Regions from separate parts of the Streptomyces sp. 3214.6 genome, predicted to be linked through region 1. Evidence: riboswitches for the same ligand, from Rfam matches in the RefSeq annotation. Region 1 holds a riboswitch; the other holds the start of a gene.
The links. A riboswitch is a leader RNA that binds a small molecule or an ion and turns the genes downstream of it on or off. The one in region 1 is predicted to bind S-adenosylmethionine.
Positions count from the first base shown of each region.

Region 1 (4,868 bases):
GGCCGGCTCGACCCGGCGCTGATGCGGCGGGCGCTGTGCCTGCTGACTGAGCGCCATCCGATCCTGCGCTGCGAGGTGGCGGCCGGCGAGGCGGGCCTGCTGCTGCGGGTCCGCGACCGGGTCGAGCCGCCGCTCACCCTGCTCGACGGCATCGAGGACACCTACGCCGAACTGATCAACACGCGGCCCGACTGGACCGAGAGCCTGCTGCACGCCTGGCTGCTCACCGACGGCGAGCGCTCCCAGGTGGTGCTGGGCGTCCACCACGGGGTGGCCGACGGCCGTTCGGCGTTCGCCCTGCTCGACGAGTTCTGGCAGCACTACACCGCCCTGGCGGCCGGCGCGAGCCCGTCCGTCGAGCGACGCGAGGAACTGCCCGAGGCGATCGACACCCGGCTGGCGGGCGCCCTGCCGGACGCGGAGGTCGACGCCGTGGTCGACGCGATCGCGCAGGGCGCGGCGGCCGAGACCAAGCCCGCGGTCCTGCCCACCGAGGGTGTGGGGCGCCCCGACCGGCCGGCCGCGACGCGCCGCTTCGTGGTCGACCGGCTGGAGTTCGGCGTGCAGACCACCGACGCCGTGGTGGCCGCCGCCCGGACCCGCCAGGTGACCGTCAACAGCCTCGTCACGGGGCTGGTCCTGACCGCCGTCCGCGCACAACTCGCGCCCGAGCAGGGCCCGTTGACGATGACCTGCGGTCACGGTGTGGACCTGCGCACCCGGCTGACGCCCGAGCTGCCCCTGAGCACCGTGCTCAACTGCATCACCGGCCTGCAGACCACGCTGGCCGTCGGCCACGACGACCGGCCGGAGAGCGTGGGCCGGGAGGTCTCCGACCAGGTCGCCGGCGCGCTGGCCCGGCGCGACCCCGAGCGCTTCCTGCTGGCCGCGCTCAGGGCCGGCGCCCGGGGCGTCGCGGTGCCCGTCCCGGTCGTCAGCTACGGGATCTCCAACGTCGGCCGGATCCCCGCGCACCCCGTCCCCGAGGACGTGGAGCTGCTCCGCTTCGGCGGAACGGCCAACGCGCCGGGCATGCCTCCCAAGATCGGCGTCGCCAGCTTCGGCGGCCGGTTGCTCGTGCAGAACGAGTACGACAGCTGGACCTACGCCCCCGAGCAGATGCGGCGACTGCGCGAAACGCTGCGCGGATCGCTGACGGATCTGGCCCGCTGACGGATCCGGCCCGCTGACGTCGGCCGGGCCCACGACTCTCCCTTTGGTGAGCCACCCCTCACGTCATAGAGTGAAGCCCGCCCAGCTCCGGCCCCCCTAGGGAGAGAACCAGCCGTGATCACCGCGATCGTCCTCATCAAGACCAGCGTGGACCGGATCCCCGAGATCGCCGAGCGGATCGCCTCGCTGGATTCCGTGAGCGAGGTCTTCTCCGTCACCGGGACCTACGACCTGATCGCCATGGTGCGGGTGAAGCAGCACGAGGACCTGGCGGACGTCATCCCGGGCAGCATCAGCAAGATCCCCGGAGTGGAGGCGACGGACACGCACGTCGCCTTCCGCACCTACTCGCAGCACGACCTGGAGGCGGCGTTCGCGATCGGCCTGGACTCCTAGACGGCCGGGACGCAGCGGCCGTCCTGCGTGCGGTACTGCCACCGTGCGCCGTCGGCCACCAGCTCCCGCACCGCGTCGACGAACCGCTCCACGTGCTCGTCGGGGGTGCCGGCGCCGAAGCTCACCCGGATCGCGTTGAGGGACTTCTCGCCGGGGGCCGCCTCGGGGGCGCCGCACTCGCCCTGGCTCTGCGGGTCGCTGCCCAGCAGGGTGCGGAGCAGCGGGTGGGCGCAGAAGAGGCCGTCGCGGACGCCGATGCCGTACTCGGCGGAGAGGGCGGCGGCGAAGTGGGAGCTGTTCCAGCCCTCGACGACGAAGGAGATCACGCCGACCCGCGGGGCGTCGTCGCCGAAGAGGGAGAGGATCCGGACCTCCGGCACCTCGGCCAGCCCCGTCCGCACCTTCTCGATGAGGTACTGCTCGCGGGCCACCAGCGTGTCGAAGCCGGCCTCCGTCAGCGCCGTGCAGGCCGAGGCGATGGCGTAGGCGCCGATCACGTTCGGGGAGCCGGCCTCGTGGCGGGCGGCGCTCTCGTGCCACTGCACGTCCACTCCCCCGTCCTCGCGCCGGGTGACCTTGCGGCTGGCGCCGCCGCCGGCGAGGTACGGGTCGGCCGCGAGGAGCCAGTCGGCACGGCCGGCGAGGACGCCGGAGCCGAAGGGCGCGTACAGCTTGTGGCCGGAGAAGGCGACCCAGTCGACGTCGAGGTCCTGCACCGACACCGGGTGGTGCGGGGCCAGCTGGGCGGCGTCCAGGACGATGCGGGCGCCATGGGCGTGGGCCGTCGCCGCGAGCTCACGGACGGGCCACAGCTCGCCGGTGACGTTCGAGGCGCCGGTGACGCACACCAGGGCCGGACCGTGCCCCCCTTCAATGGACACGGTGCGGTCGGCGAGGGCGCGCTCCAGGGTCTCGACGGCCTGGCGGGGGGTGCGGGGGGCGTCCAGGTAGGTGACCCGGGCGTCCTGCCAGGGCAGCAGCGAGGCGTGGTGCTCGGTCTCGAAGACGAAGACCTGGCAGTCGGCCGGGAGCGCCTGCGCCAGCAGGTTGAGGGAGTCCGTCGTCGACCGGGTGAAGATCAGCTGGTCGTCGGCGCGGCAGTCGAGGAACTCGGCGACCGTCCTGCGGGCGTTCTCGAAGAGGTCGGTGGAGAGCTGGGAGAGGTAGCCGGCGCCGCGGTGGACGCTGCCGTAGTAGGGGGCGTAGGCCGCCACGTCGTCCCAGACGCGCTGGAGGGCGGGGGCGCTGGCCGCGTAGTCGAGCGCCGCGTAGGTGACCTCGCCGCCGGTGACGAGCGGGACGGTGACATCCCGGCCCAGAACGGGCAGCGGGGCACAAATGGCCTGAAGGGCGGCAGCGGTGGAGACAGACATGGGGAACTCCCGTGAGGGGGCATGCGGAAGAGACGCACGCGGAGATGGGAAGAAGGGTGCGCGGAGGCGGGGCTCGGCAGCCCTATCGCATTCGCTTGCTCACGGAAGACTCCCTCGAACGACCAGGACCCCTGGTTTCGAGAGGGGCCCGCGCTTGCCGTAGACCTCGCTGCCTACGGCCTGGTCTTCACCCGGGGCACCCCGCCACGGACGGAGGGTTGCCGGACAGTCGGCCGGGGCCTCATGACTGTCACTCATGACCTGCCAAGGAACGTACGTGAAGTGATCGCGGTCCCGCAACTCGTGTCCGGATTACGGGACCGCGGCCGCTGTCGGCTACTTGTTGCTGGCCGCCACCCAGCGCTCCAGCGCCCGCTTGGCCGACCCGGAGTCGATCGACTCGGCGGCCTTCGCCATACCGGCCCGGAGCTGCTCGGCCAGCGTCCCGGCCCCCGGGTCGAGGGCCACAAGGGCCGCCGCCGAGTTCAGGAGCACGGCGTCACGGACCGGGCCCGTCTCGCCGTCCAGCAGACGCAGCGCCACCTCCGCGTTGTACGACGGGTCGGCGCCCCGCAATGCCTCCACCGGCACCAGCTCGATGCCGACGTCCCGGGGGTCGAACGACTCCTCGGTGACCTTGCCGTCGCGGACGATCCACACCCGGGAGGTGGAGGTGGTCGTCAACTCGTCGAAGCCGTCGTCGCCGCGGAAGACGAGAGAGGAGTTGCCGCGCTCGGCCAGGACACCAGCGATGAGCGGTGCCAGGCGCGGGTCGGCGACGCCCACCGCCTGGGCCTTCACCTTGGCCGGGTTGGTCAGCGGACCGAGCGCGTTGAAGGTGGTGCGAATGCCCAACTGGCCGCGCGCGGCGGCCACATGACGCAGCGCCGGATGGAACTTGATGGCGAAGCAGAAGGTGATGCCGGCTTCCTCGGCGACCTCCGCCACCCGCTTCGGCGTCAGCTCCAGATTGACGCCCAGCTTCTCCAGCACGTCCGAGGCGCCGGACGCGGAGGACGCGGCCCGGTTGCCGTGCTTGACGACCTTCGCGCCGGTGCCGGCGATGACGATCGACGACATCGTGGAGATGTTGACCGTCTTGGCGCCGTCACCGCCCGTGCCGACGATGTCCACGGTCCGGCCGGGCACCTCGATCACATTGGCGTGCTCGTACATCGTCCGGACCAGACCGGTGATCTCCTCGACCGTCTCGCCCTTGGCCCTGAGGGCCACCGCGAAGCCCGCGATCTGCGCGTCGGTCGCCTCGCCGCGCATGATCAGGTCCATCGCCCAGGCGGTGTCGTCGGCGCTGAGGTCACGGCCGTCCAGCAGGCCGTTCAGCAGCCCGGGCCAGGAACGGTCCGCCGCGGTGTCGCCTCCAGCGGGGGTCACAGCGCTCATAGCCGCTCCTGTGCGTGTCGTCGTCCGTCGTCGTGGGTCGTCCGGACCCGTGTGAACCCCACCCTATCCAGCCCGTGGGCACGGCAAAGGGCCCCGTCCGAAGACCGGACGGGGCCCTTTGGGGCGGCGTGGCGACGCCTGGGATCAGTGGTGGCCGTGGCCGCTCGTGATCTCCTTGTACTCCTCGACAGTGGGCTTCGGGATCTGCTGGTCCTCGCCGAAGTACGCGTTGCTGATCTTGGCGCGGAGCTTCTCCGAGCCCTTCACCTTGCGCTCGACGCCGTTCTCGTCGACGGTCGCGCCGATCGCGGCCGGCGCGTACTGCTCGTGCGCGGTGAGGGTGTGCAGCTGCTCCTGGCTGAGCGGCTCGTGGATCTCGATGAACTCACCGTGCGGCAGCCGCTTGATGGTGCCGGTCTCGCGACCGTGCAGCACCTTGTCGTGATCGCGACGCTGCAGGCCGAGGCAGATCCGCTTGGTGAGGATGTACGCGATGACCGGTCCGACGAAGAAGAAGATCCGGAC
Region 1 is NZ_LT670819.1:7,254,099-7,258,966, reverse strand. It holds gene B5557_RS32825 (phthiocerol/phthiodiolone dimycocerosyl transferase family protein) at 1-1,173, shown strand, start outside; gene B5557_RS32820 (Lrp/AsnC family transcriptional regulator) at 1,288-1,569, shown strand; gene B5557_RS32815 (aminotransferase class V-fold PLP-dependent enzyme) at 1,566-2,942, opposite strand; SAM riboswitch class IV at 3,088-3,204, opposite strand; gene trpD (anthranilate phosphoribosyltransferase) at 3,279-4,343, opposite strand; gene qcrB (cytochrome bc1 complex cytochrome b subunit) at 4,488-4,868, opposite strand, start outside.

Region 2 (4,868 bases), 1.8 Mb from region 1:
GCCGATCTCCTCGCGCAGGGCCGCCATGCGTTCGTCCACGTCCGGCCGGTGCGAGCGCTCCCGCAGGAAGTCGGCGTCCGCGCCGAGACCGTGCACGCCGATCCGCGTCCTCCCCGGTTCCCCGGCGAACTCCGTACAGCACGCGGTGAACGCGTCCGCCCAGCGCCGGGTGAGGAAACCCAGGCGGTCCGCGCCGAGCATGCCCCGCAGCAACTGCTCGCGGATGTCCCCGGGCAGCATCCCGAAGTAGTCGACCGGCGCCCACGGGGTGTGCGAGAAGTGACCGATGCGCAGGTCGGGGCGCAGCTCGCGGAGCATCCCGGGGACCAGGCACAGGTGGTAGTCCTGGACGAGGACGGCCGCCCCGTCCGCCGCCTCCTCCGCCAGCGCCTGGGCGAACGCCCGGTTGTAGGCCTCGTACGACGCCCACTGGCGGCGGAACTCCGCGTCGAAGACCGGCTCCAGCGGGGTCTGGTAGAGCAGGTGGTGGATGAACCAGAGAACCGAGTTGGCGATGCCGTTGTACGCGTCGGCGTGCACGTCGGCCGGAATGGGCAGCATCCGCACGCCCTCCTCGCCGACCCCGCGCGAGACCGCCTCCCGGTCGCCGTCGGAGAGCGCCGCGCACACCCAGAGGGCGCCCGCGTCGGGGCCGATGGCCGACAGGCCGGAGACCAGCCCGCCGCCACCGCGTTTCGCGTGCAGCGAGCCGTCCTCGCGCACCTCGTAGGAGACCGGACCGCGGTTGGACGCGACCAGCACCTCAGCACCCCGAGCAGCAGCATCGTGCGTGGAAGCCATACGCCTCAACCTAGCCCGGTCGGGAAACGCTCAAACGTACGGTCGCGCACAGTGCGAGGGCCGTATACGGTCCGTCCGCAGTGTTACGCGACCTTGCGGGTCGCGTACTCGACGATCTCCGCCATCGGCGGCCGTTCCTCGGTGTCCACGGAGTACGTGCGCGGCTCGAAGCCGTCCCCGCTCCGCTCGAACTGGGTGAGGGCCGGGCGGATCATGTGCCCGCGGGCCAGCCGCAGCTGCGCGGTGCGATAGATCGCCGCCGCCATCCTGCCCAGCGCCTGCCCGTCCTGGTGGCGGTGCTTTCGCACCCCGACGTCCACCTGCGCGAGGGCATCGAGCCCCACCAGGTGCAGGGCGTCGACCAGCATGCCCAGCTCCACGCCGTAGCCGACGGGGAAGGGCAGCTGCTCCAGCAGGCTGCGCCGGGCCGCGTACTCTCCGCCGAGCGGCTGCACGAACCCGGCCAGCTGCGGCCAGTGCATGTTGAGCAGCGGGCGGGCCATCAGCTCGGTGACCCTTCCGCCCTGGCCGGCCGCACCGCGGAGCGGACGGTCGTACATGCCCTTGACGAGATCCACGTCCGGGTCGGTGAGCAGCGGGCCGACGATCCCCGAGACGAAGTCCGAGGAGAACTCCCTCAGGTCCGCGTCGATGAAACAGACGATGTCCCCGGTGGTGACCAGCAGCGAGCGCCACAGCACCTCGCCCTTGCCGGGCACGGCGGGGATGCGGGGCAGGATCGCGTCGCGGTGCACGACCCGCGCGCCTGCCGCCGCCGCGACCTCGGCCGTACGGTCGGTCGATCCCGAGTCGACGACGACGATCTCGTCGACGAGCGGAACCTGATGCATGAGATCGTGGCGGATGACGGCGACGATGTCCCCGACCGTCTCCTCCTCGTTCAGCGCGGGCAGCACCACCGACACCGACTGGTTCGTGGTCCGCTTCGCGGCCAGGATCCGGTGCAGCGGGCGATCGGCCACGGACCAGGAGCGGGTGCTCAGCCAGCGCTCGACTTCTTCCAGCACAGTCTGCGGCTCCTCACGGTTGTCTCGCGGTTGTCTCGCGGTTCGGACGACTATCTCAACTGTCCTGGCCTTCGGTTACAGTCTTGAACAACGCTGGTGACCATCGCATGTCGGGGGTCACGGGCGTCCACAACCGAATACCGCTCATCCAGAGGGGCAGAGGGATACGGCCCGATGAAGCCCCGGCAACCCTCCAGCCGGTCTCGTTACCGATCACTGTTGATCGTTCCGCGAGGCTCCCGGCTCGGGAAGGTGCCAAATCCGTCTCACGACGAGATGCGTCGTGAGGAAGATGAGGAGAAAGGGCCTCGCCTCACATGGCTGCGCAGACTGTTGCAAGCACCACGGACAGCATCGAATCCACTGTAGACCTCGGTCCCGCCACGGCGCTGAGCTGCCGCGAGTGCGGTCACCGCGTGCCCCTCGGCCCGGTCTTCGCCTGCGAGGAGTGTTTCGGCCCGCTCGAGATCGCCTACGACTTCTCCTCCTACGACACGGAGGAGCTCCGCAAGCGCATCGAGGCGGGACCCGCGAACATCTGGCGCTACGCGCCGCTGCTGCCCGTCCCGGCCGACGTGGCGGACAAGCCGAACATCAACCCGGGCTGGACCAAGCTCGTCAAGGCCGACAACCTCGCCCGTGAGCTGGGCGTCGACGCCGGCAAGCTGTTCGTCAAGGACGACTCCGGCAACCCGACGCACTCCTTCAAGGACCGCGTCGTCGCGCAGGCCATCGAGGCCGCCCGCGCCTTCGACTTCACGACCCTGTCCTGCTCCTCCACGGGCAACCTGGCCGGCGCCGTCGGTGCGGCCGCCGCCCGCGCCGGCTTCCGCTCCTGCGTGTTCATCCCGCACGACCTGGAGCAGGGCAAGGTCGTCATGGCCGCGATCTACGGCGGCGAGCTCGTCGGCATCGAGGGCAACTACGACGACGTCAACCGCTTCTGCTCCGAGCTCATCGGCGACCCGGCGGGCGAGGGCTGGGGCTTCGTCAACGTCAACCTGCGTCCGTACTACGCCGAGGGTTCCAAGACGCTGGCGTACGAGATCTGCGAGCAGCTCGGGTGGCGTCTGCCGGACCAGCTGGTCGTGCCGATCGCCTCCGGTTCCCAGCTCACGAAGATCGACAAGGGTCTGCAGGAGCTGATCAAGCTCGGCCTCGTCGAGGACAGGCCGTACAAGATCTTCGGTGCGCAGGCGGAGGGGTGCAGCCCGGTGTCCGTCGCGTACAAGGCGGGGCACGACGTGGTCCGGCCGCAGAAGCCGAACACCATCGCCAAGTCGCTGGCGATCGGCAACCCGGCGGACGGTCCCTACGTCCTCGACATCGCCCGGCGGACGGGCGGGGCGGTGGAGGACGTCGACGACGAGCAGATCGTCGACGCGATCCGGCTGCTCGCCCGGACCGAGGGGATCTTCGCGGAGACCGCCGGCGGGGTGACCGTCGGGGTGACGCGGAAGCTGATCGAGAACGGCATCCTCGACCCGACCCTGACGACGGTCGTCCTGAACACCGGCGACGGCCTCAAGACGTTGGACGCGGTGGCCGGCACAGGACTCACCGCGACGATTCGCCCGAACTTGGAGTCGTTCCGGGAAGCTGGGCTCGTCTAAGCCATTGTCGTCTGCGGGCCGGTGGGGGCTGGTCGCGCCCACGCGGCGGTAGCCGCAAATCCAACACAGCCCCGCGCCCCTACGCCCGTCATCTGACCGGAGGTTTCATCGTGAGTGTCAACGTCCGCATCCCCACCATCCTGCGTACCTACACCGGTGGCGCGGCCGAGGTGAAGGCCGAGGGCTCGACCCTCGGCGAGGTCATCGCGGACCTGGAGAAGAACCACACCGGGATCGCCGCTCGGGTTCTGGACGACCAGGGCAAGCTGCGGCGGTTCGTCAACGTGTACGTGAACGATGACGACGTCCGCTTCGAGCAGGGTCTGGAGACGGCGACCCCGGACGGCGCCGGCGTCTCGATCATCCCGGCCGTCGCCGGTGGCTGACCGGGCGGCTGACCGCTGGTCAGTACCCGCCGGTAGTAACCGTCGGTAACAGCGATTACCGAGCGTTCATCGAATTGCCCTCTCCGCGATAGAAGCGGAGGGGGCAATTCAGTGTGGTTGAGCGCGGTACAGTTGGGGAACCGGGTCCCGATCAATGGAACCGGAGCCTTTTATTTCTGCCCAGTACCCGATGAGAAGCAGCCAAAGTGCGTGTCTCATTCGCGGCTTTTGTGGCTTTTACGGGGCCCGACTTGCCCTGTATTCTGGCGAATTCTCGCCACATTCCGGATCCCGCGCGTCCAGATTTCTCGTCCGACTGACCTGTTGCAGACGGCAGTTGGACAGATACATTCAGCCGCGGTCGACGCGTTCCGGCGCACGCCCCCAACCAATGGGGGGTGAGGTCTGACCCGGATCCGCGAAGTGTGGATCTGTGCAAGGGCCAGTAATAGGGGAGTTAGGCATGGCTCAGGGCACCGTCAAGTGGTTCAACGCGGAGAAGGGGTACGGCTTCATCGCGGTCGACGGTGGTGCGGATGTTTTCGTCCACTACAGCGCGATTCAGATGGACGGCTACCGCACCCTGGAAGAGGGTCAGCGGGTCGATTTCGAGATCTCGCAGGGCCAGAAGGGGCCGCAGGCGGACATGGTCCGTCTCGCGACCGGCTGAAGCACGCGCCGACTGACAGCGTCGTTCTTCTGTACGTCAGTACGTCATCGAAGGGCTCGTACCTCCTGGGGGTGCGAGCCCTTCGGTCGTGTCCGGAGGGGTCCCAGTCTCGGGGAGGCGCTTGCACTCTCATGGGTCGAGTGCTAATCATTGGCGTTAGCACTCTGAAGGTGAGAGTGACAACGAGGACCGGGTCGGTGAGGCCCGCAGGCCAGGTGGGGCAAGGAACCACGAGGCCGGCGAGCCGTCCGTCGCGGGCGCCAGCGCGGTCCGGAGCAATCCACCCCAGTCCGGGAGGACCACTTCACATGGCCAAGATCATCGCGTTCGACGAGGAGGCACGGCGCGGCCTCGAGCGCGGCATGAACCA
Region 2 is NZ_LT670819.1:5,444,517-5,449,384, forward strand. It holds gene B5557_RS24655 (alpha,alpha-trehalose-phosphate synthase (UDP-forming)) at 1-801, opposite strand, end outside; gene B5557_RS24660 (glucosyl-3-phosphoglycerate synthase) at 885-1,829, opposite strand; SAM riboswitch class I at 1,971-2,128, shown strand; gene thrC (threonine synthase) at 2,147-3,442, shown strand; gene B5557_RS24670 (MoaD/ThiS family protein) at 3,553-3,828, shown strand; gene B5557_RS24675 (cold-shock protein) at 4,292-4,498, shown strand; gene groL (chaperonin GroEL) at 4,807-4,868, shown strand, end outside.
Region 2: it holds a riboswitch for S-adenosylmethionine, as region 1 does, so the genes downstream of both, thrC (threonine synthase) here and B5557_RS32815 (aminotransferase class V-fold PLP-dependent enzyme) in region 1, are expected to answer to the same signal.